2 regions of the Limosilactobacillus ingluviei str. Autruche 4 genome follow, and region 1 is predicted to be linked to the other one. Evidence: a T-box and tRNA genes for the amino acid it is inferred to sense, from the RefSeq annotation. Region 1 holds a T-box; the other holds one or more tRNA genes.

The links. A T-box is a leader RNA that pairs with one kind of tRNA and senses whether it is charged. The one in region 1 lies ahead of leuS (leucine--tRNA ligase), so its partner is inferred to be a tRNA-Leu.
Region 2: it encodes a tRNA-Leu, which carries the amino acid that the T-box ahead of leuS (leucine--tRNA ligase) is inferred to sense. The anticodon was not compared.

What each region holds. Positions count from the first base shown of each region.
Region 1 covers NZ_HE997173.1:228,245-244,308, forward strand. Annotated here, with positions in the region: gene atpB (F0F1 ATP synthase subunit A) at 1-644, shown strand, start outside; gene atpE (F0F1 ATP synthase subunit C) at 669-881, shown strand; gene atpF (F0F1 ATP synthase subunit B) at 923-1,432, shown strand; gene atpH (ATP synthase F1 subunit delta) at 1,422-1,964, shown strand; gene atpA (F0F1 ATP synthase subunit alpha) at 1,996-3,534, shown strand; gene BN54_RS01175 (F0F1 ATP synthase subunit gamma) at 3,567-4,487, shown strand; gene atpD (F0F1 ATP synthase subunit beta) at 4,511-5,932, shown strand; gene BN54_RS01185 (F0F1 ATP synthase subunit epsilon) at 5,944-6,366, shown strand; gene BN54_RS01190 (DUF1146 family protein) at 6,438-6,668, shown strand; gene BN54_RS01195 (carboxyvinyltransferase) at 6,716-7,951, shown strand; gene BN54_RS01200 (rod shape-determining protein) at 8,055-9,071, shown strand; gene yidD (membrane protein insertion efficiency factor YidD) at 9,061-9,312, shown strand; gene BN54_RS01205 (DUF2969 domain-containing protein) at 9,317-9,541, shown strand; gene BN54_RS01210 (FtsW/RodA/SpoVE family cell cycle protein) at 9,560-10,759, shown strand; gene proB (glutamate 5-kinase) at 10,883-11,668, shown strand; gene BN54_RS01220 (glutamate-5-semialdehyde dehydrogenase) at 11,691-12,932, shown strand; T-box leader at 12,999-13,203, shown strand; gene leuS (leucine--tRNA ligase) at 13,285-15,705, shown strand; gene BN54_RS01230 (hypothetical protein) at 15,863-16,064, shown strand, end outside.
Region 2 covers NZ_HE997177.1:87,864-103,927, reverse strand. Annotated here, with positions in the region: gene BN54_RS09245 (nicotinate phosphoribosyltransferase) at 1-972, shown strand, start outside; gene nadE (NAD(+) synthase) at 965-1,792, shown strand; gene BN54_RS09235 (Tex family protein) at 1,808-3,973, shown strand; gene BN54_RS09230 (SprT family protein) at 3,966-4,439, shown strand; tRNA gene BN54_RS09225 (tRNA-Leu) at 4,485-4,570, shown strand; gene BN54_RS09220 (glycoside hydrolase family 2) at 4,806-6,683, shown strand; gene BN54_RS09215 (beta-galactosidase small subunit) at 6,667-7,650, shown strand; gene manA (mannose-6-phosphate isomerase, class I) at 7,668-8,642, shown strand; gene BN54_RS09205 (AEC family transporter) at 8,796-9,749, shown strand; gene BN54_RS09200 (2,3-bisphosphoglycerate-dependent phosphoglycerate mutase) at 9,827-10,507, shown strand; gene BN54_RS09195 (alpha/beta hydrolase) at 10,519-11,400, shown strand; gene BN54_RS09190 (M1 family metallopeptidase) at 11,416-13,938, shown strand; gene BN54_RS09185 (hypothetical protein) at 14,088-14,564, shown strand; gene BN54_RS09180 (hypothetical protein) at 14,609-14,842, shown strand; gene BN54_RS10335 (hypothetical protein) at 14,935-15,081, shown strand; partial or broken gene BN54_RS09175 (glycosyltransferase family 2 protein) at 15,071-15,547, shown strand; gene BN54_RS10435 (Rossmann-fold NAD(P)-binding domain-containing protein) at 15,723-15,881, shown strand; gene BN54_RS10430 (NAD(P)H-binding protein) at 15,887-16,064, shown strand, end outside.

The DNA.
Region 1 (16,064 bases):
GCCTACTCGTTTGTCTGTTGACTTTCTTTATTTTGTTCGGACTTTCACGGCATTTGCAAATGAAGCCAACGGGCGGTCAAAACGTGATTGAATGGTTGGTTGAGTTCACGAATGGGATTGTGCGCTCACAAATGCCAACGGAACAGGTGGGCAATTACAGCTTCTTAGCCTTTGTGCTGTTCGTCTTCTTGTTCATTGCAAACCAACTGGGGCTAATTCTCCAAGTCGGTTGGAATGGTCACGAACTAATCAAGAGTCCTACGGCTGATCCGGTGGTAACCTTAACGTTCTCGCTGTGTGTTATTACCTTGACGCACTTTGCAGGTATTTCGCAAAAGGGCTTTAAAGCTTACTTTAAGGAATACCTCACACCGAGCGTGTTAATGCTTCCCATTAATCTGGTAGAGGAATTTGCTAATTTCTTAACGCTGGGTCTACGGATCTTTGGTAATATCTTTGCCGGTGAAATGTTGCTGAAGTTGCTGGCGCAACTGGCCTTTTCACATGGGTTGCCAACGATGATTGTCAGCTTGCCGATGGAAATGATTTGGCAAGGGTTCTCAGTCTTCATCGGTTCAATCCAGGCATATGTCTTTGTAACATTAACGACGGTTTATATTTCTCGGAAGGTAACCGCGGAATAACCACTTCTTAAGGAGGAAAATACAATGGGTGCAATTGCTGCAGGTATCGCTGCTGGTTTGGCAGCTGTTGGTGCTGGTGTCGGTAACGGGTTAGTTATTGGCCACACGATCGACGGGATGGCTCGTCAACCAGAAATGTCTGGTACGTTGCGTGGGACGATGTTTGTGGGGGTTGGTTTGATTGAAGCCATGCCAATCCTGGCCATCGTTATCGCATTCTTAGTAATGAACAAGTAGTTGTTGGTTTTTAAATCATTTTGTAAAGGAGGTGTCAATAGATGCTGGTAATTGCAGAGTCCAATAGCTTATACGTCGGGGACATGCTCTTCTACTTGATTTCCTTTATTCTGACCGCTTTATTGGTATGGCACTACGTGTGGAAGCCGGTAACGGGAATGATGGAAAAGCGGGCGAAGACGGTGGCCCAAGACATTGACTCCGCCAAGCAAGCTCGGATGGAAGCAACGGAATTGGCTGCTAAGCGCAAGGCACAGTTGGAAGGCTCCCAAGCAGAAGCCGCCCAAATTGTTGACCAAGCGAAAAAGTCAGCCCAAACCCAGGGGGACCAAATTGTAGCAGCGGCGCAAGCTGATGCACAAAACCTCAAGGAACAAGCTCAACGAGATGCAAAGCAAGCGCGCGAAGATGCGTTGCGTGGTGCCAAGGACGATGTCGCAAACCTGTCTATTGAGATTGCTTCCAAGCTCATCCAAAAGCAATTAAATGCAGATGATCAAAAAGCCTTAATTGATTCTTATATTGAAGGGTTGGTAAAACATGAGTCTTGATCTACAAACGGTTGCCAACCGCTACGCCCGGGCCTTGTTTGAACTTGCCGATCAACAAGGGGAGTTGGAACAGGTCCACCAAGAACTCATGAGCTTGCGTGAGATTTTTCAAGCAAATCCACGTTTAGCGACCCTTTTAACTAGCATTAAGCTTAGTCTTAGCCAAAAAGAATCCTTGGTTCAAGCCTTGCAACAAGGGGCCAGTCAACTGACGACCAACTTGATCCAAATGGTTTTTGATTACGGCCGGATGAATGCAATGGTCGCAATTATTGATGAGTTTGAACGCCGGTACGATCAGCAAAACAAACGAGTTCATGCCGACGTAGTTACAGCGGTGCAACTTGATGAACCACGGCGCGCTCAACTCAAGCAAAACCTCTTAACCCGGTATGGGGCAAAAGAGATTGTTTTGCACGAAACGGTTGATGAATCAATCTTGGGGGGCGTAATTGTTACCGCCCAGCACAAGACTTTGGACGGCAGTTTAAAGTCCAAGATTGAGCAGATTCGTCGTTTACTCGTTAAATAGTAATTTTTGGACTTGAAGAGGTGAGATTTGTATGAGCATTAAAACTGAGGAAATCAGTTCACTCATCAAAAAGCAACTCGCCAACTACCAAGATGACATTTCCGTTCAAGAAACGGGAACGGTAACCTACGTAGGTGACGGGGTTGCCCGGGCCGATGGTTTGGAAAATGCCATGGCTGGTGAGTTGCTCGAATTTAGTAATGGCGTCTTCGGGATGGCCCAAAACCTCGAAAGTAACGATGTTGGGATCGTTATTTTAGGGGACTTCACGGGCATTCGCGAAGGTGATTCCGTAAAGCGGACCGGCCGGATTATGGAAGTTCCGGTTGGCGATGCTTTATTGGGCCGGGTAGTTGACCCCTTAGGTCGTCCGTTGGATGGTTTAGGGGAAATCGCTACGGACAAAACGCGCCCAATCGAAAAGAAAGCCCCAGGGGTTATGCAACGGAAGAGTGTGTCCGTTCCGTTGGAAACCGGGATTAAGGTGATTGATGCCTTAGTTCCGATTGGTCGGGGGCAACGTGAATTGATCATTGGGGACCGGAAGACTGGTAAGACTTCGATTGCCATTGATACGATTATTCACCAAAAGGACCAAAACGTGATCTGTGTTTACGTGGCAATCGGGCAAAAGGAATCTACGGTCCGTACGCAAGTTGAAACGTTACGGCGTTATGGGGCCTTAGACTACACGATCGTGGTTTCAGCTAGTGCGTCTAACCCGGCTCCATTGCTCTACATTGCGCCTTACGCTGGGGCCGCAATGGGGGAAGAATTTATGTACAATGGTCAAGATGTCTTGATTGTTTACGATGATCTTTCCAAGCAAGCCGATGCCTACCGTGAACTTTCCTTAATCTTACGGCGGCCACCGGGTCGGGAAGCTTATCCAGGGGATATCTTCTACACCCACTCACGGTTACTGGAACGGGCTGCACGGTTGTCTGATGATATGGGTGGGGGGTCCATGACGGCCCTGCCAATCATTCAAACGCAGGCCGGGGACGTTTCGGCTTATATCCCAACGAACGTGATTTCCATTACCGACGGGCAAATCTTCTTGAATGCCGACTCCTTCTACGCTGGGCAGCGGCCAGCCATCGATGCCGGGACTTCCGTTTCCCGGGTCGGGGGGGATGCGCAAATTAAGGCCATGAAGAAGGTTTCTGGGACTTTGCGGTTGGACATTGCTTCTTACAACGAATTGGCATCCTTTGCGCAATTCGGGTCGGACCTGGATGCGGCCACGCAAGCTAAGTTAGCGCGTGGGGAACGCACGGTTGAGGTTTTAAAGCAAGGTCTGCACGCCGGGCAACCAATTGAACAACAAGTCGTTACGTTGTTTGCCTTAGGGCACAGTTTCTTGGACAAGGTTCCGGTGGAAGACGTTTTGCGTTTTGAAGAAGAATTAGCTGCCTTTATGCATGCCAACCACCAAGACTTGTATGATGGCATTAAAGCTAGTGGCAAGTTGCCAGAAGGCGACGCATTGGAAAAGGCCGTAGCGGAATTTGCTGCTGGCTTCCAAGTTACTAAAAAAGCAAATAATCAAACAGAGGCCAACGACTAAGATTGACCGCTAAGAAAGGACGGTGAGATTTAGTGCCAGCTTCATTAGCTGCGGTTAAGCGGCGTTTAGAATCAACCAAGAACACTCGGCAGATTACAGCTGCCATGAACATGGTTTCCACCGCCAAGCTCAACCAAATCCAAGGTCACACGAAGACTTATGAAGTTTATGCTGACCGGGTTAAGTCGGTGTTAATATCCTTGGTTAAATCTCATAACGCGACCTTAAAGAACGGGGTTTCCGATGATAAAGATCATTTGGGGACACTTTTCACCAAGCGTCCAGTTAAAAAGACTGGGATCTTAGTTGTTACGTCAGACCGGGGATTAGTCGGATCCTACAATAGTAATGTGATTAAGGCGACCCTGGATAAGATGAAAAAAGCGGGCCTGGATAAAGACAATACTGTCTTTTTGACGGTAGGTCGGACTGGGACCGAGTTCTTTAAGAAACGCGGAATGAACGTTGTCTTTGAATCCACTGGGATCAGTGACGTGCCGACGTATCGCGAAACGCATGACATTGTCAAGAATGCGGTTCAGATGTACGCCGATGGTGTGTATGATCAGTTATTGTTATCATACAGTCATTTTGTGAACCGGATCGTTTCGCGGGACCGGGTGGAATTGGTCTTGCCAATTTCAGCAGAATCATTAGCATTGCAAGAAGATACCGAAGCGACGAAGATAGTCGGGGCTGAATACGACTTGGAGCCGGATTTGCCACAATTAATTGGTAAGTTGGTGCCCCAGTTTGCGGAAAGCTTGGTTTATGGGGCGATTTTAGATGCCAAAACCAGCGAACACGCCTCAAGTGCCAACGCGATGAGTGCCGCTTCAGATAATGCCGATGAAATTATTTCGACCTTGCAATTACAATACAACCGGGCACGTCAAGCTGCCATTACGACGGAAATTACTGAAATTACCGGTGGGATGACAGCACAAGAATAAATTGAGATTTTGGAGGAAATGAAATGAGCGCTACTGGTAAAGTGGTTCAAGTCATTGGGCCAGTTGTTGACGTTGAATTTCCCTTAGACGAAAAGCTGCCAGAAATCAACACGGCTTTAAAGATTCAAGAAGCCGACGACAAGACCTTGACGGTCGAAGTTGCCCTTGAACTGGGTGACGGGGTCGTACGGACGATTGCCATGGACGGAACTGATGGGTTAACGCGGGGCATGACCGTTGAAAACACGGAAGCCGCGATCAGTGTACCTGTTGGCGATGATACCTTGGGCCGGGTCTTTAATGTCTTAGGGGAACCAGTTGACGATGGTCCTGAATTTGGACCAGACGCAAAGCGGATGCCAATTCACCGCGATGCACCAAAGTATGAAGAATTAAGTACCCAAACGGAAATCCTGGAAACCGGGATTAAGGTTATTGACTTACTTGCGCCGTATGTGCGGGGTGGCAAGATTGGGCTCTTCGGTGGTGCCGGGGTTGGTAAGACCGTTTTGATTCAAGAATTGATCCATAACATTGCCCAAGGGCACAACGGGATCTCTGTCTTCACGGGGGTCGGTGAACGGACTCGTGAAGGGAACGATATGTACTACGAAATGAAGGCTTCTGGGGTTCTGGAAAAGACGGCCATGGTTTATGGTCAAATGAACGAACCACCGGGTGCGCGGATGCGGGTTGCCCTGACCGGTTTGACGATCGCGGAATACTTCCGGGATGTTAAGGGGCAAGACGTATTGCTCTTTATTGACAACATTTTCCGGTTTACGCAAGCCGGTTCCGAAGTTTCAGCCTTGCTGGGCCGGATTCCTTCAGCTGTTGGTTACCAACCAACCTTAGCAACGGAAATGGGTCAGTTACAAGAACGGATCACTTCCACGAAGAAGGGGTCGATTACGTCGATTCAAGCTGTTTATGTGCCAGCCGATGACTACACCGACCCGGCCCCAGCGACGACGTTCGCTCACTTGGATGCGACGACGAACTTGGAACGGCGGTTAACCCAAATTGGGATTTATCCGGCCGTGGACCCGTTGGCATCAACGTCAACGGCGTTAGCGCCAGAAATTGTCGGAAAAGAACACTACGAAGTGGCTACTGGGGTGCAACACGTGTTGCAACGGTACCGTGAATTGCAAGATATTATCTCGATCTTAGGGATGGACGAATTGTCCGATGAAGAAAAGACGGTCGTGGCTCGGGCCCGGCGGATCCAAAACTTCTTATCCCAAAGCTTCAGCGTGGCTGAACAATTTACGGGTCAACCAGGGGCATACGTGCCACTGGAACAAACGGTCAAGGACTTTAAGGCAATCTTAGATGGGAAGTACGATGACTTACCTGAAGAAGCCTTCCGTTTAGTCGGGGGAATTGACGAAGTAGTTGCTAAGGCAAAGAAGATGCAGGCGGACACGACGGCTAACGATTAGGAGGGATGACCATGGCTGAGTCGACTTTCAACGTCACCATTGTCACTCCTGATGGGACCATCTATGATGAACCTGCAACCTTGCTGGTAATGAAGACCAGTGAGGGGCAAATGGGGTTAATGAAGAACCACCAACCAATCATTGCTGCTTTGGCAATTGATGAATTACGGTTAAAGCACGCCGGTGAAACGGAAGATACCGTGATTGCGGTCAACGGGGGTTTCATTGATTTTAACGGGCAAGTTGCAACGGTTGTTGCGGGCAGTGCCGAACTGGCTGAAACGATCGACGTTGCTCGGGCCCAAAGTGCCAAGGAACGGGCAGAGAAGCAAATTGCACACGCTAAGCAAGTGCACAATGCTGATGAGCTTGCCCGGGCCGAAGTTCACCTTGCCCGGGCCCTTAACCGGTTGCGGGTTTCTGGTGGCAATTAATTTTCAAGGGCTGAGAAATTTTCTCAGCCTTTTTTCTACATATCAGCCCAACGAGGCAGGAGGAAACGGCAATGCAGTATACCGGTGGTACATCTGTTTTAAATATTTTGGTCCAAGTAGGGTTTATCTTAATGACCTTACAAGCACTCAATTCCTTGCAACTGGCAAAATTATTTAAGCGCCCGCCCCAAGGGCTGCCCCTCCTGATTGTAATGGTTGCCATTGCCCTCGGCAGTACCTGTGCGAATTTCTTTTTAGACTGCTTTACGATCTTGCAGGGGGCCTTGCGAATGTTAAACTAGAAGTAACGGAAGCAGTTATTAATTAAATAGCAAGGGAGAGGAATGCCTTGGCAAAATTAAAAATAGTTGGTGGCAAGCCATTGCGCGGGAGCCTTGCCGTTGGTGGTGATGAGCAAACCGTTTTGGCCTGTCAGGCGGCGAGCTTGTTGGCGACCAGGGGAACCGTTATTTTAGATCACGTTTCAAGTACGCCAGCAATTATGGCTACTAACCAGTGCTTAATGCAATTGGGCGCAAAAGTAATTTTCGAGCCGGCGACCGCGACACTCAAAATGGATGCGGGGTGGCACCTAACGCCCCTGCCCCTGCAAGTAAACAATTTCTTTTTGGCTGGCGCGATTTTAGCCCGGTGCCGGACGGTGACGTTAGTCAATTCCCCTCATGAGGCCCAGTTAGGTGAAGCCGGGACGCAATTATGCGAAAACTTAGCGGCGCTTGGCGCTCAAGTTCAAGTTGAGGGCGACCAAACCATTTTGCGCGCGGATTATTTGACGGGGCACACTTTTACCGTGACGGATTGGTCATGGCAAGTGATCGTCGCAACCTTGATGGTAGCTACGTTAACCCGGGGAATTACGGTATTTAAGGCGGTGCCCCAATTACCGGTGATTAATGAAGTGGTAGCGTTACTCAATAAGATGGGTGCTAAGATTCACCAAACGCAAGCACAGACTTTACGGGTTCAGGGGGTTAATACTTTACATGGGGCGGATTGGTACGTAATTGATGACCAAAAGCGAGCTGGCCTGTATTTATTGGCGGCCGCGGTTACGGCCGGAGATGTAGTCGTTTTAGGGGCCCATGCAGTTTATTTACGTCCCTTGCTTCATTACTTAGAAGCTTGTGGCAACACGGTAGTAATCCAGCATAATGGGATTCGGTTAATTGGAACGCAAGTGTTGCTGCCAACGGAAGAACCGCCGGCCTTAAGGGCAATGTCACGCAGTACCACTTGGCAGGCGGCTTTGTTGGCGTTGCATGCACGGCAGTTGGGGACCAGTTTGGTGACGTTGCCTGCAACGGTGGCAGAAAAAGTGTTGGCGTGGCTGCCACTAACCACCAGTCAAGAGTCCCAGCTTTACCAAGTAACGGGGCCGATAACGCAACTACCATCCCAAATGGTAGCGACGAAGCCAGCGGCAGCGTTAGTTGCCTTTTGGCTCGCCCTTGCCGTTAAGCAAAATACCTGGTTGGCACCCGCTGAGTTGTTGGGTGAAGCGGATGGAGCGTTGCTAGACGACTTATTAGCGTTGGGAGCTGAAGTAACGCTGGAATTTACTTAAGCAACTATTTGCAATTTGCTTAAGACCAAGCATAAAAAGCCATGCGTTCTTCGGGTGTGGTATAATAGCAAACGATTTAGAAAGTTTCGGAAGGAGCAACAAGATGGCAAAGGATATTGGAATTGACCTGGGGACGGCGAATGTGCTGATTTACGTCCAAGGCAAGGGGATCGTTTTAAACGAACCTTCAGTGGTCGCGATTGATACGCAAACGAATAAGGTCTTGGCAGTGGGGTCTGAAGCTTACCGGATGGTGGGGCGGACGCCTAGTAATATTCGCGCAATTCGCCCGTTGAAAAATGGGGTTATTTCTGATTTTGATGTTACCCAAGAAATGCTGTCGTATTTCATTGGTAAACTAAGTGTCAAGGGGTTTGTTTCCAAGCCAAATATCATGATTTGTGCCCCAACCAACATTACGGAAATTGAACGCAAGGCAATTATCCAAGCGGCAGAACAATCGGGGGGCGGTAAGGTTTACTTAGAATATGAACCAAAAGTCGCAGCGATTGGTGCCGGCTTGGATATCTACAAGCCAAGTGGGAACATGGTGATTGATATGGGGGGCGGGACATGTGACATTGCCGTCCTCTCTTTAGGTGACATTGTTTCTAGCCAATCGATTCGCTTGGCTGGGGATCAGATGAACCAAGATATTGCGGCCTACATTAAGGATCACCATGGTTTGGTAGTCGGGGAACATACCGCTGAAAAAATTAAGATTGAACTGGGCACGGCGTTGCAAGTCGAAGAACCAAAGACGATGCCAGTCCGGGGGCGTGATGTGGCCACAGGAATGCCCAAGCAAGTGGAAGTTAATCAAAATGAAGTTGAAGCAGCTTTGCATGACACCTTACAACAAATTGTCCGGGCGGCAATTTCGGTGTTGGAAACCATTCCGCCAGAACTGGCCAGCGACATTATTGATCGCGGAGTAATGTTGACCGGGGGGACGGCCCTTTTGCACGGCTTAGATCAACTGTTTAGTTCTTACCTAAAGGTTCCGGTCGTTGTTTCGCAAGACCCATTGGATAACGTGGCCAAGGGAGCTGGCGAGATGTTGGAACGGATGCAAGGTGATGATTCAACAGCCAAAAAACGCAAGAAGCATGGGAAGTAAGTTGATCATTCGATTGGTGCGGTGGTACCAGCTGGGCATTTCGGCCCGGCGGCCCTACCGCGTTTGTCGTTTTGAGCCGACTTGTTCGGAATACATGATTCAAGCGGTCCAACGCTTTGGCTGGCGGGGGGTCTGGCTTGGTGTCTGGCGCATATTGCGTTGTCAGCCCTTTAGCAAGGGTGGCTTGGATCCCGTTCCAGTTCGGTGGTTGCATTGGAAGAGAAAAGATTGGAAAAGGTGAAAAAGTGGCAAAAAAAGAAAAAACGATTGCGGTTAGTGTAAAAGATATTGAGCGGGCGGGCCAACTCGTCGAACAAGTCTTAATTGGGGACCGCGTAATTGGCGAAGTCGTGGCCAAAGGCGTCAAGTTTGAAGCCCATTTAATGGGTGACCAACAAACCTTTGTGGTCAAATCGCAAGAAGAAGGTTTGGAAACGATCTTGGCGCAATATCACTTGCACCAAGGTTAAAGTGAAGGAGCGAGGACTATGCATCGTTCGCAGCGCAATGAGAACGAGTCACGAATTGACTGGGGGATCATTTTTTGCGTGCTCCTGTTGGCACTGATTGGCTTGGCGGCCATTTTTGTGGCGGCAAACCATGATAAAACACCGGTTAATGTCAGTCGAACCGTCTTGATGCAGTTTGCTTGGTACGTCATTGGGACGATTATGATCATTGTCATTATGCAATTTGATTCGGAGCAACTGTGGAAGGTGGCCCCAATTGCCTATTGGATCGGCTTATTTTTAATGTACGCAATTCTGGTCTTTTACAGTCGGGCGTACTATGTGAATACCGGGGCGAAGTCGTGGTTTGCGATTGGGTCGATCACCTTCCAACCGTCGGAAATTATGAAGCCGGCCTATATTGTGATGATGGCCCGGGTAATTACCACGCATAACAATCAATATAGTCGCCATACCGTTGAAAGTGACTGGCGATTAATTGGAAAGTTGTTCTTATGGTTGTTGCCAGTGTTGGTATCACTTAAGTTCCAAAACGACTTTGGGACCGGCTTGGTGTTTGTGGCTATTTTTGCCGGCTTGGTTTTGGTTTCGGGGGTTACTTGGCGAATCTTGGCACCGGCGATTACGATTGCGGCGGTTGTGGGGGGAAGCGCCTTGGCGATGGTAACCAGCTCGGTCGGCCGAACCATTTTGGAAAAAATTGGGTTTCAAGCCTACCAGTTTGATCGGGTTGACAATTGGTTGCACCCAGCCCAAGATACTTCCAACAGTGGTTACCAACTTTGGCAAAGCATCAAAGCGGTCGGTTCAGGTGGGATTACCGGGACGGGATTTAACAATTCTAAGGTGTACGTCCCCGTCCGGGAATCCGACATGATTTTTACCGTAATTGGTGAAAATTTTGGCTTTATTGGTGGGGTTTTATTAATTTTGCTCTACTTGCTCCTAATCTACCTCATGATCCGGGTAACTTTTGATACAAAGAATGAATTCTATGCCTACATTGCGACGGGGGTAATCATGATGATTCTTTTCCACGTCTTTGAAAATGTCGGGATGAACATTGGCCTCTTGCCGTTGACGGGGATTCCACTGCCGTTTATTTCGGCGGGGGGATCATCTTTGATTGGTAATTTGCTAGGGATCGGAATGGTAATGTCAATGCGTTATCACCACCACTCATATATGTTTAGCAATCAGAATCGGGAATTTCATTAAAAAAGACTGGCAATTTGTTGCCGGTCTTTTTTGCGGTTAAGCCTTTAAAGAACGGAAAAAATCGTGTAGAGTTAGATGCAAGCATATTCAGGTAAGTTTAAATTCAGTAAAGGGGCACGGAAAATGGCGAACGAAAAGCGGCGGCTTGTGGTTAAGATTGGGACTAGCAGTTTAATCCTTCCGAATGGTCGGGTGAATTTACGAACGGTGGATCGTTTGGCATATACCCTGGCTTCCCTAAACAACCAGGGATTTCAGGTTGCCCTGGTTAGTTCCGGGGCGATTGGGGCGGGGCTGGCAAGCTTACAATTGACCCAGCGGCCCCAAGAAATCGCCAAACAGCAAGCCTTGGCAGCAATTGGCCAGATGGAATTGATGCGGATCTATTCCCAGCGGTTTCTGGACTATCAAACGCAAGTAGCCCAAATTTTGCTGACCCGCGATGTGCTGGCCTTCCCGGTTTCCCGGCAACACGTTCTCAATACATTTGAAGTTTTGTTTGAAGAAGGGGTAATTCCGATTGTCAATGAAAACGATACCGTTGCCGTTGACGAATTGGATCATCACACCACCTTTAGTGATAATGACGAATTATCGGCAATGGTTGCCGTGCGTTTGCAAGCCGATCAACTGATTGTTTTGTCAGATATTGATGGCTTTTACGATCAAAATCCGCGGGAGAATCCGGCAGCTAAAAAGCTCGCCCGGGTAACCGAACTGACGCCGGCAATGCAAAAAGCCGCGGGTGGTAGTGGCAGTAATTTTGGGACCGGGGGGATGGTTACTAAATTACGAGCGGCGCAAGCAATGATGACAGCTGGCAAACAAATGGTGCTTTGCAATGGGGCGAATCCAACCGTTATTTTTGATGTAGTTGCTGGAAAACCTGTCGGGACTGTCTTTGGGTAGAATTTGAAAGGAAGGGAAAATGATGGAAACCTTAGTAAAAATGGGCCAAGCAGGCAAACAAGCAGCGCGGCAGTTGGCCTTATTGTCAACGGCAACCAAAAATCAGGCCTTAATAGCGATGGCCCAAGCGTTAGAAGCTCAAACCGCGGCTATTTTGGCAGCAAATCAAGCTGATTTACAGGCGGCGGCGACGATGCCGGCGAAGTTTGTGGACCGCCTAAAGTTAACCCCCCAACGGATTGCTGATATGGCAGCTGGTCTTCGTCAGGTGGCCCAATTAGCGGATCCGGTTGCCAAGTATGATCATGGGTGGGTGACCAAAGACGGATTACAAATTATGCAACGCCGGGTACCATTAGGCGTCGTGGGGATTATCTTTGAAGCCCGGCCCAACGTCACGGTTGATGCTACGGCGTTGACCTTTAAGAGTGGGAATGCAGTTATTTTACGTGGGGGAAAAGAGGCAATCCAAACCAATACTTGCTTGGTCAGCATCTTACAACACACTTTAACGGCCCAAGGATTGCCGGCGGCGGCTGTCCAGTTAGTTGAAGATACTAGCCACGCTAGTGCGGAAGCAATGATGAAATTAAATGATTGGATTGATGTTTTGATTCCCCGGGGTGGAAAAGGTTTGATTCAACGGGTAGTCCAAACGGCAACGGTACCGGTGATTGAAACCGGGGCTGGCAATTGTCACGTGTATTTAGATCGCCAAGCGGATGAAGCAATGGCAGTTGATATTGTGGTCAATGCGAAGGTGCAACGACCATCCGTCTGCAATGCGGCAGAAAAACTGTTGCTTCACCGCGAGGCAGCGGCCCGCTTACTGCCACCAGTGGCCAAAGCTTTATTGGCGCACGGGGTGGAATTGCGTGGTGATCAACGGGCTTGTCAACTGGTCCCTGAGATTAAGCCTGCGACCCCAGCCGACTGGGATCAAGAGTATAATGATTTGATTATGGCGGTTAAAGTGGTGGATTCCTTGGACGAAGCCATTGAGCATATCAATCGTCATTCGACTCACCATTCGGAAGCCATTATTACTCCTGAGCTTGCCCGGGGCCAGGCGTTCCAACAACAAATTGATTCGGCTTGTGTCTATGTGAATGCCTCAACGCGGTTTACCGACGGAAGTGAATTTGGCTTTGGGGCCGAAATTGGGATCAGCACCCAAAAGTTGCACGCCCGCGGTCCGATGGGGTTAGCCCAGTTAACGACCACCAAGTATGAAATTACCGGTAACGGGCAGGTTCGGAGCTAGAACAAGAAAGGTTTAGATTTTCCTTGCGTTTCGCCGAAAAGCTTGCTAAGATAAGAAACAATCTTAATTCGTTTTGGGAGTAGTAGCCTAGAGTTTGTTTGACAGCGACCGTAGGGATGGTGTGACTACGGAAACAACCTTGGTGAACTGGCCTAAAAATCGTCACCCGCTGAAAAAAGTCAGTAGGCGCGTGCGTGTGGTCGCGTTAAGACTTTGAGCGCTACAATATTGTAGAATTACGGGTGGTACCGCGGAGAAGTTCGTCCTGTCGTTAGTAGTAACGCAGGGCGTTTTTTTTGTTTTTTAATAGGCCGGCCGCAAACGAAGCAATCAGGATAAAGGAGTAAAGGTTATGGGATACGATCACTTAGAAATTGAAAAAAAGTGGCAACGTTATTGGCAACAAAATAAGACATTTAAGGCAACGGCCAACCCCGGCCAAAAGAAGTACTATGCCTTGGATATGTTCCCGTATCCATCCGGGCAAGGGCTGCACGTTGGGCACCCGGAAGGTTACACCGCAACCGATGCCATGGCCCGCTTTAAGCGGATGCAAGGGTACAATGTTTTGCACCCCATGGGGTTTGATGCCTTTGGTTTGCCAGCCGAGCAGTATGCTTTAAAGACGGGGCACAATCCTAAGGGGTTCACAAACCAAAATATTGATCATTTCCGCGATCAAATCCAATCCTTAGGTTTTTCCTATGATTGGGATCGGGAAGTGAATACTACGGATCCAAAATACTATAAGTGGACCCAATGGATTTTTGAGCAACTTTACAAGAAGGGCTTAGCATACGAAGACGAAATCATGGTTAACTGGGCTCCCGATTTTATGGGGGGGACCGTGGTGGCCAATGAAGAAGTGATCGATGGTAAGACGGAACGGGGCGGTTACCCGGTTTACCGGGTGCCAATGCGGCAATGGGTTTTGAAGATCACGGCTTACGCAGATCGCTTAATTGACGACCTGGATTTGGTCGACTGGCCAGAAAGCGTTAAGGAAATGCAACGCAATTGGATTGGGCGGTCCGTTGGGGCAGCCGTCTACTTTAAGGTAGCTGGTCAAGAAGACAAACAAATTGAAGTCTTTACAACCCGTTGTGATACCTTGTTTGGGGCGTCTTACGTGACCTTGGCCCCTGAATTGGACTTGGTTGATGAAATTACGACGCCCGAACAAAAGGCGGCGGTGAAAGCTTATCAAGAAGCGGCTTCGCGGCGTTCAGACTTGGAACGGACTGATTTGAACAAGGATAAGACGGGGGTCTTCACTGGTGCTTATGCGATCAATCCGGTTAACGGAGCAAAGCTGCCAATCTGGATCTCAGACTATGTATTAGCCTCATACGGGACCGGGGCGGTAATGGCCGTGCCGGCGCATGATGAACGTGATTGGGAATTCGCCAAGAAGTTTGATTTGCCAATCAAGCGAGTTTTAGCTGGGGGTGACCTGACTGAAGGGGCCTACACGGGTGATGGTGAGCACGTTAACTCCGCCTTCTTAGATGGCTTAACGATTGAGGCCGCGAAGACGAAGATGCTGGAATGGCTGGAAGCCAACGGAGCGGGTCAAAAGAAGGTCAACTACCGGCTGCGGGATTGGATCTTCTCACGGCAACGCTACTGGGGGGAACCAATTCCGGTTATTCACTGGGATGATGGGACGACTTCCTTGGTACCGGAAGATGAATTACCGCTGACCTTGCCAGATACGGACGATATTAAGCCTTCTGGTACGGGGGAAAGTCCATTAGCCAACATTGAAGAGTGGGTCAACGTTTACGACGAAAACGGTCGTCACGGGTTACGGGACACTAATACGATGCCGCAATGGGCGGGCTCTTCGTGGTACTGGTTGCGGTATACGGATCCAACCAACGAGCAAGCCTTTGCGTCAAAAGAAGCGTTGGAATACTGGTCCCCAGTTGACTTGTACGTTGGGGGAGCTGAGCACGCGGTGTTGCACTTGCTGTATGCTCGCTTCTGGCACAAGTTCCTCTATGATTTAGGGGTGGTCCCAACACCAGAACCATTTATGAAGTTGGTTAACCAAGGAATGATTTTGGGTTCCAACCACGAAAAGATGTCCAAGTCGAAAGGCAATGTGGTTAATCCCGATGACATCGTGGCTGAATACGGGGCGGACACGTTACGGCTGTACGAAATGTTTATGGGACCACTGGAAGAAAGTGTGCCGTGGGATGAAAAAGGCCTGCACGGTGCCAACAAATGGGTTCACCGGGTTTGGCGCTTGTTGATTGATGAAAATAACCACTTGCGTGATCGGGTTTCCACCATTAACGATGGCAAACTGGATAAGGTTTACCACCAAACGGTTAAGAAAGTAACCGCTGATTACGAACGCTTGCACTTTAACACGGCGATTTCCCAGTTAATGGTCTTTGTGAATGAGGCTTATAAGGTTGATGACTTACCAGTTGAGTACATGGAAGGGTTAGTCAAGATGATTTCGCCACTCATGCCGCACGTGGCCGAAGAATTATGGCAAAAGTTGGGGCATGAAGAAACCATCACGTACCAAGCTTGGCCAACTTATGATGAGAGCAAGCTGGTTGAAGCGAACGTGGAAATGATTGTTCAGGTCAACGGTAAGGTGCGGGCAAAGTTGACGATGCCAAAGGATGCCGATCAAGCAACGGCTGAGCAAATGGCTTTGGCGGATGAACACGTCCAGAAGTTTACAACTGGCAAGGAAATCAAGAAAGTCATCGTGATTCCTAACCGGATTGTTAACATCGTGGTTAAATAATCCCTAGAAAGTGTAACGGCAGTCTTGCTATCCCGCCGGCCTTAGCGGCTCGGCAACAGAGCTCTTCTGCATTATCTGGCTTACATTTAAAAAGCAAACCGGCGGCTGGGAGAAAACTGAGTTTTCTTCCAGCCCCGCTTTTTTGGAGGAAAAAATAGTGGAACACAGTTTAGTTACCTACCCAGCGATTGTTGAACAAGGGGCCCAACAAACCCGGGTCCACTTTCCGGATTTACCGGCGGCGGATGTGGTGGATGCCGATTACTACCAAGCTTTAATGCGGGCCCAACTGGGCTTGGCGATTGTGATCATTGACTTAGAAAGCCATCATGAACCCGTCCCCGCCCCCTCGGAGCCGA
Region 2 (16,064 bases), on a different contig from region 1:
GCCGCGTTGTGGGGGACCCGGGCGGCCTACATTGGTGGGTTTGATGCCACTAGCAACGTGCGGGCCGGCAAGCTGTTCGGGATTCCGATTTCTGGGACCCATGCCCACGCGTTGGTACAAACTTACCGTGATGAATATACGGCCTTTAAGGCCTATGCCCAAACTCATCACGATTGTGTCTTTTTGGTTGATACCTTCGATACCTTAAAGAGTGGGGTGCCAACGGCAATTCGGGTCGCGAAGGAATTTGGGGACCGGATCAACTTCCAAGGGGTGCGGATTGACAGTGGGGATATGGCCTATCTGTCTAAGCAAGTGCGGAAAATGCTGGATGAAGCGGGCTTCCCGGAGGCCAAAATCTTCGCTTCCAATGATTTGGATGAAAAGACAATTCAAAACCTCAAGATGCAAGGCGCTAAGATTGATGCCTGGGGGGTGGGCACCAAGCTGATTACTTCTTATGATCAACCAACTTTGGGCGCCGTGTACAAGTTAGTTTCGGTTGAAAATGACCAGGGCGAAATGGTCGACACGATGAAGCTCTCCAACAACGTCACTAAGGTATCAACGCCAGGGAAGCACCAGGTTTGGCGGATTACCGACCGGGCCGACGGCAAGAGCGAAGGGGATTACGTGACCCTCGCGGACGAAGATCCGCGGCAATTAGACTCTTTGTACATGTTTGACCCACAATTTACCTTCTTGCACAAGACGGTGAAGGACTTTGTGGCCCGGCCGCTCTTGCAAGATATCTTTGTGGATGGGGAATTGGTCTATGATGAACCAAGCTTGGATGAAATCAAACATTCGCATCAAGAGCGCTTAAACCGCCTGTGGGATGAATATAAGCGGGATCTTAATCCTGAAGTTTACCCAGTTGACCTGTCGCAAAAGTGCTATGACAATAAGATGGCATTGATTGCCCAAATTCATGATTACGTGCAAGCATTAGGGGAAGAACAAGATGACTAAACAAACCGAAATTATCGCGGCCCTCGAGGTACAGGCTAAGATTGATCCGACCGCAGAAATCAAGCGCCGGGTGCAATTTATCCAAGACTACTTACGTCAAACGGGAATGAAAACCTTAGTGTTGGGCATTTCTGGGGGACAAGATTCATCCTTGGCGGGGCGCTTAGCGCAACTGGCGGTAGAAGGCTTGCGAGCCGCAACCAAGGATCCAGCTTACCAATTCATTGCCGTGCGCTTGCCTTATGGCGAACAAGCTGATGAAGCTGATGCGATGAGTGCAATCAATGACTTTATTCACCCCGATCAAACCGTGCGGGTAAATATCAAGCCAGCCACCGACGCCATGTTGGCCAGTCTGGAAGCGGCCGGGGAGACCATCTCGGACTTTAATAAGGGCAACATCAAGGCCCGCCAGCGGATGATCGCCCAATACGCGATTGCGGGGGCCCACCGGGGCGCGGTGATTGGCACGGATCACGCTGCCGAAGCTGTAACGGGCTTTTACACCAAGTTTGGGGATGGTGGGGCCGACCTAACGCCTTTGACGGGTCTGACCAAACGGCAAGGGCGCGCCTTACTAGTCGCCCTAAACGCCCCGGCGCACCTATATGAAAAGACCCCGACGGCGGATCTGGAAGAAGAGCGACCAGCCTTGCCAGATGAACAGGCTTTGGGGGTTACTTACCAACAAATTGATGATTATCTGGAAGGCCAGCCCGTGGCCGCGGCCGCAGCAGCCAAAATCGAAGCTTGGTATCAAAAGACGGGCCATAAGCGCCACTTGCCCGTGGCCCCCCAAGACACGTGGTGGCGCCAGTAGATTAAGAGGTGAAGCATGGAGAACCAACTTGTTAAGCAAGTCGCTTCGGCCTTACCAGCTTACCAAAGCTGGCAGGTCGAAGCGGCTTTGCAGTTAATGGATGAAGGCAATACGATTCCATTTATTGCCCGGTACCGTAAGGAAAAGACCGGGACCTTGGATGAAGTTGCCCTGCAAGAAATTCAAACCAGTTACCACAAGGCCAGTGAGCTGTGGGCCCGCAAGCAAACGGTGCTCAAGGCAATTGAAGAAGCTGGCCAACTGACGCCAAAGTTGACGGCGCAGGTGCAAGCCGCGCCGGACCTGGCTACGGTGGAAGACCTGTACTTACCGTACAAACAAAAACGGCAAACCAAGGCACAGGTGGCCAAACAACAAGGGCTCCAGCCGCTGGCCAATTGGCTGCTGACTTATTCGGCCACTGCACCAGCTCAGGAAGCCGCCAAATACGTCCAGGGAGAAGTGGCTGATGTCGACCAAGCTTTGGCGGGGGCCCATGAGATCCTGGCGGAAGCGATCAGTGAAATGAGCTCGGTCCGGGCCTGGCTGCGGAATTTTGCCCAGCAGCATGGGCAAATTGAAACCGCGGTAAAAAAGGATGGCGCGACGCTGGATGAGCGCGGGGTTTACCAACAATACTATGATTTTAGCGCACCAGTCCAAGAGATGACTTCTTACCGGACCTTAGCGATCAACCGGGGGGAAAGTGAGAAAGTCTTGCGTGTGAAGCTGATCCTGGACGAAGCAACGGTCCAAAACTACCTGAATTTTCGCTTGATCGGCAGTCACGAAGCCAGTCCGGCCGCCGCCTTGGTGAAGCAAGCGGCCTTAGATGCCTACCGGCGATTCTTGTTGCCGGCGACTGAGCGCGAAATTCGGCGGCAATTGACGGACCAAGCCAACAAACAGGCGATTACGGTGTTTGGTGAAAACCTCTACCACTTGTTGATGCAAGCCCCACTCAAGGGCAAGGTCGTCTTAGGCTTTGACCCGGCCTACCGGACCGGATGTAAGTTGGCGGTCTTGGATCAAAACGGGAAGCTGTTGGAAACTGCCGTGATCTATCCCCATGCCCCAGCGCCGGCGGCCAAGCGGGCGCAAGCGGGGCAGCAACTGCGGGACTTAATCGAAAAATACCAAGTGGAAATGGTGGCGATCGGGAACGGGACGGCCAGCCGGGAGTCCGAGCAATTTGTTGCGGCGGAGTTAAAGCAACTGTCACGGCCCGTTTACTATGTGATTGTCAATGAAGCCGGCGCGTCCGTTTATTCGGCCAGCCAAGCGGCCCGCGACGAGTTCCCAGCGTTGACGGTCGAAAAGCGTAGTGCCATCAGTATCGGGCGCCGCTTACAAGATCCGTTGGCCGAACTGGTGAAAATTGATCCCCAAGCAATTGGCGTGGGACAATACCAGCACGATTTACCGACCGGTGAACTTAAGGCCGAGTTGGCGGCGGTGATTGAGCGGGCGGTTAATCAGGTGGGCGTGAACCTGAATACGGCCAGTGCTCAATTATTGACCCATATTTCCGGCCTGTCCGCTGCGATTGCCAAAAATATCGTCAATTACCGGGAACAAAATGGGGCTTACACGGACCGGCAACAATTACTGAAGGTCAGCCGCTTGGGGCCGAAAGCCTTTGAACAGGCCGCTGGCTTCTTGCGGATTACTGATGGGGCCAACCCCCTGGATAATACCGATGTGCACCCGGAAAGCTATCCTTTGGCCCGCCAGGTATTAGCGGCGGCCAACGTCAGTCCTGCGCAACTGGGGAGTGCAGCGGCCAATCAGCGTTTGCAGGCCTTGCCAATTACTCAGTTTACTAGCGAGGCCATTGGGGAGGTCACCGTCAAAGACGTGATTGATGACTTGATGAAGCCCGGCCGGGACCTGCGGGATACGATGCCGGCACCATTGTTGCGACAAGACGTTTTGACATTGGCGGATCTGAAACCGGGGATGCAGCTGCAAGGAACGGTCCGCAATGTGGTGGACTTTGGCGCCTTTGTGGACATTGGGGTAAAACACGATGGGTTAGTCCACATTTCGCGCTTAACGAAGCAATTTGTCAATGATCCGCGGCAGGTGGTAGCCGTTGGTGATATTGTCACGGTCTGGGTCCAATCCGTTGACTTGAAGCGGGAACGGATTCAACTGACCATGCTGGCCCCGAATGACTGATCAAGAGCTCTTGGCCTACACCCAGGCCTGGTCGTTAGCGGCCTTTCAGCGCCCGTTTCGCCACCAGATTTATTTCAACCGACGCCTGAAGACAACCGGGGGGCGCTACCACTTAAGTGACCACCACATTGATATTAATCCCTTGATGTTGGAAGAATTTGATCTGGCCAATCTAAAACGGGTGGTGCTGCACGAGCTGTGTCACTACCATTTACACCTGACCGGGCGCGGCTATCAACACCGGGACCAGGATTTTAAGCAACTCTTGGCGGCGGTTGGTGGGGCCCGGTATGCCCCACGCACCAGCCAGCGACGCCGGGTTCAAGCGCAGCAGCGCTACTGTTACCAATGCCAAGCCTGCGGGATTAGATATTGGCGCAAGCGGCGGGTAAATTTGGCCCGTTACCGTTGTGGCCGGTGCCGGGGGCGGCTGATTCTTAAGAAAATAGAAAAAACTTCACGGTAAGCCTTGCCAACAGCTAAGTTATTTGATAATATATTATCTGTTGACGCGGCAGTGGCGGAACTGGCAGACGCGCAAGATTAAGGATCTTGTGGTCGTTTTAGACCGTGGAGGTTCGAGTCCTCTTTGCCGCACTACTAAGCTCTCATGACGATTTGATCGTTGTGGGAGTTTTTTTGTTGGTTAAATCATGAAGGTTTCCTTAATTTGTTAAAGTCAACCCTTATCATCCTAAAATGAAAGCGCTATACTAGAGTGGTAAACATTTAGTAAAAAACTAAGTGTAAGAGATGTCACCACTAGGTCGCCAGGTGGCCTAAGCGAAAGGGCTTTAGGCTGGCCGCGCTAGGATGAGGAGGTTTTTTGTTGATGGAGGCAGAATTAAAATGGTTGGATGATCCGACCGTCTTTCGGGTTAATCAAATCCCCGCGCACAGTGACCACCAAGCCTTTGCCAGTGAAGCAGAAGCGGCGGGGGCTGCTAGCAGTTTGGTGCAGTCATTAGATGGCAAGTGGCAGTTTATTTTTGCGGCGACGCCGAACGAGCGGCCCGCCAACTTTTGGGCGCCAGCCTTTGAAGGTCCCTTCGATGAAATTACCGTGCCCAGCGAAATTGAATTGAGTGATTATGCCCAGATTCACTATATTAATACTTGGTATCCTTGGGAAGGCCAAATTTACCGGCGGCCCGCTGGGACCGGCGATAATCCGCAAGCCCTGGACGACTTTTCCACGGCGGCCGACAATTCCGTGGGGATTTACCGGCGGACCTTTGACTTAGCTGCCGGTTTGCAAGGGAAGGATGTCCGGATCCGCTTTGAAGGGGCTGAACGCGCCTTGTACGTTTGGCTGAATGGGCACTTCGTTGGGTATGCCGAAGACAGCTTTACCCCGAGCGAATTTGATCTGACGCCTTATTTACAGCCGACGGGCAATGTCTTAGTTGTGGAAGTCTTCAAGCATTCCTCGGCGTCATGGTTAGAAGACCAAGATATGTTCCGTTTTTCGGGGCTGTTCCGCAGCGTTTCCCTGCTGGCCCAACCGGCGATCCACGTTGAAGACTTGCACATCTTGCCAACCGTCAACGATGACTTTACCAGTGGCCAGTTGGCGTTGAAGTTAAAGCTGACGGCCAAGGAAGCGGGTTATTTAACCGTCGATGTTCAAGACGCGAGCCAGACGTCGTTGCTGCACCAGCGCTTGACCAGCGCGGCAACGGTGGAATTAGTGCCAGTAACCTTTGAACAGGTCCACCTGTGGGATACGGATGATCCGTACCTCTACCACTTGGTAATTAAGGTTTATTCCGCCGCGGGGGCCCTCTTGGAAGTCGTGCCATATGACTTTGGCTTCCGGCGGATTGAAATCAATGCCGATCACGTCATTATGCTTAATAACCACCGCCTGATTATTAATGGGGTTAACCGCCACGAGTGGAACGCGAAGACGGGGCGGACGATTACGCTGGCCGATATGCACCAGGATATCGCCACCTTTAAGGAAAACAACATTAATGCCGTGCGGACCTGCCACTACCCTGATCGTTTGGAATGGTATCAATTGTGTGATCAAAACGGGATTTACATGATGGCCGAAAACAACTTGGAAACCCACGGGACCTGGCAAAAGAGTGGGGCGGTTGAACCGTCTTATAACGTGCCAGGCTCCGTTGAATTGTGGCTGCCAGCGGTCTTGGATCGGGCGCGGACGAATTTTGAAACCTTTAAGAACCACCCGGCGATCCTGTTCTGGTCGTTGGGGAATGAATCGTATGCTGGTGATGACATCGCAGCGATGGATCAGTACTATCATGACCACGACAGCAGCCGCTTGACCCACTATGAAGGGGTAATCCGCAATCCGGCCTACCGTGACCGAATCTCCGACGTCGAAAGTTGGATGTATTTGCCGCCGGCCGGGGTTGAAGAATACCTGCAAACCGCGGATAAACCGTTCTTGGAATGCGAATACATGCACTCGATGGGGAATTCCGTTGGGGGGATGGGTTCGTACATTCGCTTGATGCAAAAATACCCGCAATACGCCGGCGGTTTCATCTGGGACTTTATTGATCAAGCCCTCTTAGTGACCGATCCGGTAACCGGCCAAGAAGTAATGCGCTACGGTGGGGACTTTGATGATCGTCACGCTGATTATGAATTCTCGGGGGACGGCATTATGTTTGCCGACCGAACCCCAAAGCCAGTAATGCAGGAGGTTAAGTACTACTATGGATTACCAAAATAAGCTCCACGTGATTTATGGCGACGGTACCCTCGGCCTGCAGGGACCCGATTTCGCCTACCTCTTTTCATACGAACGCGGTGGGTTGGAATCTCTAAAGATCAAAGGTAAAGAATGGCTCTACCGGGAGCCCAAGCCGACCTTTTGGCGGGCAACGACCGATAATGACCGGGGCAATGGCTTTAATGTGAAAGCAGCCCAGTGGTTAGCCGCGGATTATGCCTTACCGTGCCAAGCAATCAGCTTAAAAGTCGATGAGCGCAAATTCAAGCAAGTGCCGGTCGCGCCAGCCACGAATGAATTTACCAACCATGAAGAAGCTGAAAAAGTTAAAATTACTTTTACCTACCAAACGTTGACGGTTCCCGCGACGACGGTGAAGGTGACCTATAAGGTCAAGGCTGATGGGACGCTGAAGGTGACCGCCAAGTACCACGGCCAAGCCGGCTTGCCAGAGCTGCCAGTCTTTGGGATGCGCTTGATCATGCCAACGATGGCCGCCGGCTATGAATATGAAGGTCTGTCGGGCGAAACTTATCCGGACCGGATGGCCGGCGGGCGGCCGGGAACCTACGAAATTCAAGGGTTACCGGTGACTAAGTATTTGGTACCCCAGGAAAATGGGATGCACATGGCTACCAAGTGGGTAAAAATCACCCGGCAGACGACGTTGAACAACGCCGATCATGATGATCAACCCTTTAGCTTGACTTTTAAGGCTGCAAACGGCGATTTTGCCTTTAGTGCCTTGCCATACACCAGTGAAGAATTAGAAAATGCCACCCACCAAGAGGAATTGCCGCCAGCCCGGCGGACCGTACTGGTAATTGCGGGGGCGGTCCGTGGTGTTGGGGGGATCGATAGCTGGGGAGCAGATGTGGAACCGGCTTATCACATTGATGGCACCGTCGATCATAAGGTCAGCTTCGTGATTGATCCAGGGTTGCAAGGAAACGTTCAAACACACTAACAAAGGAAATGAGTAGTATGACGCAAGCACCACTGTTTTTAAAGCCCGTCTTCCATGAAAAAATCTGGGGCGGGCGCCGCTTAGCCAGTGACTTTGGTTACCAAATTCCCGCCGGGCCGATCGGCGAATGTTGGGCAATTTCTGGGCACCCCCATGGGGTCAGTATCGTCGCGAATGGTGAGTTTGCCGGGCAAGATTTGGCCACCCTTTACCAAAGTCAACCGGCGCTCTTTAATTACCCTCAGGGTGATCGCTTCCCGTTATTAACCAAGATTTTAGACGCCAATGCCAAGCTGTCCGTCCAAGTTCACCCTGGCGATGAATATGCTCGCACGCATGAAGGTGAACTGGGCAAGACGGAATGTTGGTACGTCCTAAAGGCCCAGCCGAACGCCTACTTGATTTATGGCCACCAGGCGAAGAGCCGGGCTGAATTGGCCGAGTTGATCGATGCCGGCCAGTGGGACCAATTATTAGGGAAACTGCCAGTCAAGACGGGGGACTTTGTCTACGTGCCCAGCGGGACGATCCACGCCTTGACCGAAGGGATTGAAGTGCTCGAGACCCAGCAGAGTTCTGACGTGACCTATCGCTTATATGATTATGATCGCAAGGGCCCGGATGGCAAGTTGCGAGAGCTCCATTTAGCGCCCGCTAAGGCAGTCATTACGGTTCCCTTTGTTGCTCCCCAATTGCACCAAACCACGCAAACCGTGGGCACCTCAACGGTGACCACCTTGGTGGCGCCACCGACGTCACCATACTTTACGGTCCAAAAGGTGGTCGTCAACGGGGAGTTGCCGCAACAAATGGGCTCGCAAGCCTTTGTTTTGGCCTCGGTAATTGCGGGGCATGGTGAATTGGTGGTGGCGGGCCAAACTTATCCCCTCGCTAAGGGGCAGCACTTTATCTTGCCGCACCCGGTCACGGACTGGACCTTCCGTGGGCAACTGACCTTGATCACGTCGGTGCCGGCTCCAGATAAATATTAAATGACTCTAGAGGAGCTGGTGCGTTTTGCCAGCTCCTTTTCTAATTTTTCTCTCATTTAAGCTGGTCATCCCTTTGAATCCGGCATACAATAATAGGGTTACTTAAGGCGAGTTTCGCTTCGACAAAAACTACACGTAAGAGAGGAAAATTGAATGTTTGCGGTCTTTTTAGCGGCGCTTTCGGGGGTCGGCGTAATTTTGGCGATGGTGGTCATTGGTTTTATCCTGAATGAACGAGGCTGGTTTACCCCCGCTTCGGGCCGGGTGATTTCGCGGCTCGTGACCCAAGTGGCTTTGCCAGCCTACATGATTTCAACGATTACCAAGGAATTTTCCGCCGATCAACTCCATGTTCTGCTGCCGGATTTGCGGTATCCGGTGATTTCGATGTTGATTTTGTTTGCCCTGTCATTAGCGGTGGCCAAAGCCTTAGCGATTAAGCGCGATCACTTGGGCTTGTTTTCATCGATGTTTTTTAATTCCAATACGGTCTTTATTGGGTTGCCGATTAATCTAGCCCTCTTTGGCAGCCCGTCTATTCCGTATGTTTTGGTATATTACATGGCCAACACGACCTTTTTTTGGACCCTGGGGGTGTGGCTGATTCAAAAGGATGGCACTGGCGCAGCCAAATTGGATGTCAAACAGGCGTTGGGCAAGTTGTTTTCTCCGCCGCTGTTGGGGTTTATTGTGGCGGTAATTTTAGTCGTTGCCCACGTTAAGTTGCCCCGCTTTATTTTGTCGACGTGCAATTATTTGGGGGGCTTAACGATCCCGCTGTCCATGCTGTTTATTGGGATTGCCATTTCTAATGCCGGCCTGGCCCGGGTCCGCTTTAATCGCGATGCCTGGGGGATTTTACTCGGCCGCTTTCTGATTGCACCGGCTTTGATGGCCCTGTTGGTTTTGCCAACGGACATGCCGACGTTGATGAAACAAGTCTTTATTATTCAAGCGGCCATGCCGGTGATGACCAATGCGCCGGTCGTTTCAAAGCTTTATCACGCCGATGCTGATTACGCGGCGATTATGGTGACGGAAACGACCGTTTTGTCGGTGATCGTAATTCCAATTTTGATGGTGGTAGTCCAAACTTTAGTAAAGTAGGGAAATCAGCGCCACAATTCACCCGGCAGCGGGCAGATTCGTGATAAGATAAGAACGAGGAAAAGAGGGGGTGAAGTATGGCAAGATTAGTCATTGTTCGCCATGGTCAAAGCCAGGCGAACCTAGCCAATATTTTTACGGGGTGGACGGATTCGCCCTTGACACCCCACGGGATTGCCCAGGCTCAAGCGGTCGGTCGGCTGTTGGCCCAACGAGATTACCAGTATGGAGCGGTGCACACTTCGTACATGCAACGGGCGATCAAGACCGCCAATTTGATTTTGGCGGCCCAGGATCAGTTATATGTTCCCATGTTTAAAACCTGGCGGTTAAATGAACGCCACTATGGGGCTCTAAGTGGGCAGAATAAGGCGGCGGTGAAGGCTAAGGTCGGGGCGGCCCAACTGCAAGCTTGGCGCCGGGGGTATACGGCGGTGCCACCCCAGTTGCCACGCGCCCAGCACGAAGCGCGGTATGATCGCTTGGGGGTGGCCATTCCACGGGCCGAAAGCCTGGCGATGACCGAACGGCGTCTGGTCCCGTATTGGCAGGATCAGATTGCGCCCCGGCTGTTAGCGGGCCAAGATCAGCTGGTGGTTGCGCACGGCAGCTCGTTGCGGGCCTTGATCAAATACCTGGAAGGGATCGGTGATGCAGAAATTGATCGTGTTGAGGTCCCTAATGCTGAGCCGATCGTCTACCAACTTGATACCCGTTTGCAAATTCAAACCAAAGAAATTATTAATCAACCAAGTTAAAGAGGTGCGGAATGCAAATTAAAGAACTTACCAACAATCCAACCTTGGCCGGCCAAGTCCGGTTGATTGAAAACGTAACTTACGCAGCGGCTGATGGGGAAGCTTTGCACCTATCTTTATTGGTCCCGTGGCTGCAACGGCATCGGGTCGCTGAATTAGCGCCCCGGCCCCTGTTGGTCTTTGTGCAGGGCAGCTCCTGGCAACGACCGACCTTGGGGGAAGAAATCCCCCAACTGGTGCAATATGTGCATCAGGGCTTTGTCGTTGCCACGGTTCAACACCGCAACGCGATTGAGGGCCATCCCTTCCCGGCCTTTTTGCAAGATGTCAAGACGGCGATCCGCTACTTGCGGGCGCATGCGGCGCAGTATGCAATCGACCCGCACCAAGTCGTCTTGTGGGGGACGTCATCCGGTGGCAATGCAGCCTTGCTCGCGGCGTTGACTGCCAATGATCCGGCTTACCGGACCGCTGATTATCCGGACCAGTCGGATCAGGTAAATGCAGTGGTGGCTTGCTTTGCTCCTACGGATGTGGCGGATACCTTTGCTTATACGCAGCATGTGCCAGGTTCTGATTTGTTGAAAATCTGCCTATTCGGGCAAGACCCAGCTCAGTGGCCAGCCAAAATGAAGGAAATGAGTCCGTTGTACCGGATCCAACCTGGGCAAACCTACCCAGCCTTTTTATTGTTACATGGGGATGCCGACCAGGTTGTGCCATATCATGAAATGGAAGACATGGCGACGGCCTTGGCTGCTGCCGGGGTAGCGGTGGAAGCGGTCCGGGTCAAGGGCGCGGATCACGAAAAGGACTTTTGGAGTCCCGCCGTTTATCAAACCGTGGCGGACTTCTTGGCCCGCCAAATCAAGCTTGAACCAACGGCAAAGTAGAAAGGAAGCAAGGAAATGACCAAGCAACGCTTGTTAGACCGGTTCGTACCGGCCCATTACGATTTATATTTAGACATTAACCGGGCGACCAAGTCGATTCAAGGTCGGACCACCGTCACTGGGGAAGCTAAGGCAGCGCACATTGCGCTGAACCAAAAATTTTTAAACGTGACGGCGGTGAGCGTCGATGGAGTGGCGGTACCGTTTGACCTCGATGCCGAAAAAGAAACGTTAGAAATTGATTTACCGACGCCGGGGGCGGTTACCGTGGTGATCGATTACAATACGCGTTTGACCGACACGATGATGGGGATTTATCCTTCGTATTACCAAGTCGGCGGGCAAGAAAAGCAATTAATCGGGACCCAATTTGAAACCACCTTTGCCCGGCAAGCCTTCCCGTGTGTGGACGAACCAGCTGCCAAGGCCACCTTTGCGCTGGCGATTAAGTATGATGAACAGCCGGGTGAAACGATCATTGCCAATATGCCGGAAGATCACGAAACCGCGGGCGTGCACTACTTTCAACCGACGGTCAAGATGTCAACGTATCTGGTGGCTTTTGCCTTTGGGGAAATGCAAAAGCAGGTTACGACCACCAAGAGCGGGGTACAAGTCGGCGTCTTTGCAACCCAAGCCCACCAGGCCAAGGAACTGACCTTTGCCTTAGACATTGCCAAGCGGGCAATTGAATTTTACGAAGACTTTTACCAAACGCCGTACCCATTGCCACATTCCTGGCAGTTGGCCTTGCCAGACTTTTCGGCCGGGGCGATGGAAAACTGGGGCTTAGTGACCTACCGGGAAGCCTACCTGTTAGTTGATCCTGATAACACCGCCTTGGAGACCAAGCGGGTGGTGGCAACGGTGATTACCCACGAACTGGCCCACCAATGGTTTGGTGATTTGGTCACCATGAACTGGTGGGATGACTTGTGGTTGAACGAATCCTTTGCCAACATGATGGAATACGTCGCCTTGGATGCCTTGGAACCAACCTGGCACGTTTGGGAAATGTTCCAAACGTCAGAAGCCCCGATGGCCTTACAACGGGATGCCACGGATGGGGTACAATCAGTCCACGTGGCGGTGGAAGACCCGCGCGAAATTGATGCCATCTTTGACGGCGCAATTGTGTACGCCAAGGGGAGTCGCTTGTTAGTGATGGTGCGGGCTTTAATTGGCGATCAAGCTTTACGGACCGGTTTAAAGAATTACTTTGCGACTCACCAGTATGGCAACGCCAAGGGCCAAGACTTATGGCAAGCGCTTGGCGAAGCGGCGGGATTGGATATCGGGGCGATTATGCATGCTTGGCTCGAGCAGCCGGGGTATCCCGTGGTTGAAGCCAAGGTCGTTGACGGGCACTTGCAACTCAGCCAGCAACAATTCTTTATTGGGGATGGCAACGAGCAAGGCCGACGGTGGCCATTACCATTAAACGCGAACTTTACCGCCCCGCAGTTGATGGAGACGGCCAGTTTGGATTTAGGCGATTATGCTGGTTTGCAACAAGCGGCGGGAGCCCCATTGCGCTTGAACGTGGGGAATGCGGCCCACTATATTGTCAAGTACGATCAAACCTTATTGACGGATTTGTTGGACCATTTGACTGAACTGGATGCGATTGCACAGTTGCAACTCTTGCAAGACTTGCGCTTACTGGCGGAAGCCCGGCAAATTTCGTACGCCCAGTTGGCCGGCTGGCTGCCCCGGTTTAAGGCCAGTCAATCCGCGATTGTGATTGATGCGCTGTACCAAATTGCCAACGGCCTAAAGGACTTTGTCACGCCGCAAACGGAGGCCGAAAAGGTGCTGAAAGGCTACTTTGGTCAGCTGAGCCAGCAGCAAGCCACTCGCTTAGGGTGGGTTAAGCAAGCCGGCGAAGGCATTGACGATGAATTGATGCGGCCGACGGTCTTGGCGGCCGCGCTGTATGCGGAAGACCCTATGGCAGTAGCAGCGGCCCACACCCTGTTTACGCAGACCCCGGCCGCGGAATTGCCAGCGGATGTCCGGGCGCTGGTTTTGACCAACGAATTACGCCACTTCGGTGATGAGGCCTTATTCCAAACGTTGTTGGCAGCCTACCGGCAGACCAGCGATCCGGCCTACAAAAAGGATTTGACGGCGGCTTTGACCAAGGTTGACAACCCAACCTGGTTGAAGCAGTTGGTTGACCACTTTGAAGATGCCGCCACGATCAAGCCGCAGGACTTGCGGGCTTGGTACCGGGGCGTGTTGGCCAACCCAGTGGGCCAACAACTGGCCTGGGATTGGCTCCGGCAGGAGTGGGGCTGGTTGGATGCGACCGTTGGTGGGGACATGGAATTTGCCACCTTTATCACGGTGACGGCACGGCTCTTCCATACCCGGCAACGGCAGACAGAATTTTCGGCCTTCTTTGCGCCGAAAGTCAATACCCCTGGTTTAACCCGGGAAATTGAAATGGATATTAAGGTGGTTGATAGCAAGACGGCCTTAGTTGAAGCCGAAGCCACGGCGGTGCAAGCAGCCGTAGCCGCGGTAGTCGATTAATGAAAAAATTGTTAATTACGCTGGTTCTATACAGAGCCAGCGCTTTTTTATTTGGCTTGCGTGTACATTCGCTGAGGGGACCGGTATAATTAACCTGATTGACTTTACACGAAAAAGATTGACAAAACGTTTTTGAGGGAGGACTCTAAGTGCTTCGCCGGAATTTAATACCGATTTATTGTGCCTTATTGGCGGTCATGCTACTGCCAGTCGGGTTGTTTTTTGTTGCCCAGCCTTACCAGGCTAATTTACAAATCGGCCTGGCCTTACAACTGGCGCTGGGTGCCGTGGTAGGATTGTTGCTTCCCAGCTTGATGTTGACCTGGTTGATGATTGGCTTAACGGCCCTAGGAACCGCGATTCTGCTTTTTGGTTATGTAGTGATCCCGATCCCCGCTAAGTTACTGCTATTGGCGGCCTTTCCGTTAATGGCTTCCCTGGCGGCCGTGATTCGGGGGGATTTGTTACAGTACCGCCGGTTAGCGGCTACGCAAGCCGAAATCGAACGTTATCTGCAACACCGTGATCCAGTCGTGACCTTACGGACCACCGCCCTGGCCCAAGCAGTTTACGAGCGGTCACGGGAATTGTTGCAAACGGGCGTTTTTTACGTTCCCTGGATGTGACGATTATTCACTGGGAACACCATCAACAATACGAGCAGTTCCACTTGGAAGAGCACGACGCCTTTTTGCGCGCGCTGGCGCATGAACTACGGACCCACCGTTTGCCAGCTGAACAGTTTTTTTATATTGACGATGCGACTTTTTTAATCTACTCCTATGATTTGAGTGAGCACCAAATGGCCCAATTAACGCAGACGACGCGTCAGCACTTGGCTGCCTTGGCACCGGTTCAGCCAACTGGCCTTAAAATGAGGCAAGCCCACTTGACGCAAGCCTAAGCGGCTAAGTATGATTTTCACCGCTTGCTCCACCACTTGGTCCGCGAGTTGGAAACGGATATTGTGATGGAATACTTACTGGAGGCAGAGCAATGATGACGGGATTTATGTGGGTGGCCCTGGTGATTACCGGGATCTTCTTTGTGTCGTTTGTGATTCTCTTTGTGTGCGCCTGGATAATCTATACCTGGGTCGAACGCGCCGTAATTAGTCCGGGGGTGATAAAAGATGGTCATTAAAGTCGTCTTGATGTTAACTTTGGTCACGATTTGGATCGGCCTGTTAACGTCGTTGATAAACCTCTTTGGGGCCACTAAATTTTGGCTAAAACACGCTAACGAGCGGGCGCACGTGACGCCGTTGCCAACCTATCCGACGGTGACCATTGTCGTTCCCGCGCACAATGAGGAATTGGTGATTGCCCAAACGACCCAGGCGATTTTGAACTTAAATTATCCCCCCGCTCAGGTGGAAGTCCTGCTGTATGCTGATAACTGCAGTGATCAGACGGCTGCGATGATGCACCAGGTGGTGGACCGACCGGAGTATGCCAAGCGCCGGATTCAAGTGATTGAACGAACGGGGACCGGCGGGAAGGCCGGGGTCTTAAACGATGCCCTTAAAATTGCCCAGGGGGAATACTTAGCGGTTTACGATGCGGATGCGATGCCAGAAGAACACGCGCTGTACTTCTTGATCAAACAAACTTGTCGTTTAAGCTGATGTTACAGGGCAAGCAAATTGCCCTGGCTTACCAAGCGGCCAATCGTATATTATATGCATGCGCAAACAAATTAAAAGTGAGGAAACAATGATGAGTAAAAAAATGGTGATTTTAGGGGCCGCGGGATAAATTGCCCGCCAACTGACGGTCCGGCTGTTGGCTGAAACGGATTTAAACTTAGTCTTGTACGGTCGTCACGTAAGTCAACGACTGGCAAGGTGGGCGGCCAATGACCGGGTGACGTTGGTGGATGGTGATTTTCAAGACCAAGCCCGCTTACAAGCCGCACTGGTTGGCACGGACTGGTCTATTTAAATTCAATGTCGGATGCCGCTGACACCGCCAGCTTGCTTCAAGCAATGCAAGCCGCTCACGTTCCGCACGTGATCGCCGCTACGATTGCCGGCATTGAAAATGAAGTTCCCCAAGCCTTGGCGGACTGGACGGCGGCGAACCTGCCGCAAAGTTATTTGCAGGGAGAATTGGCCTCCGCCAAGT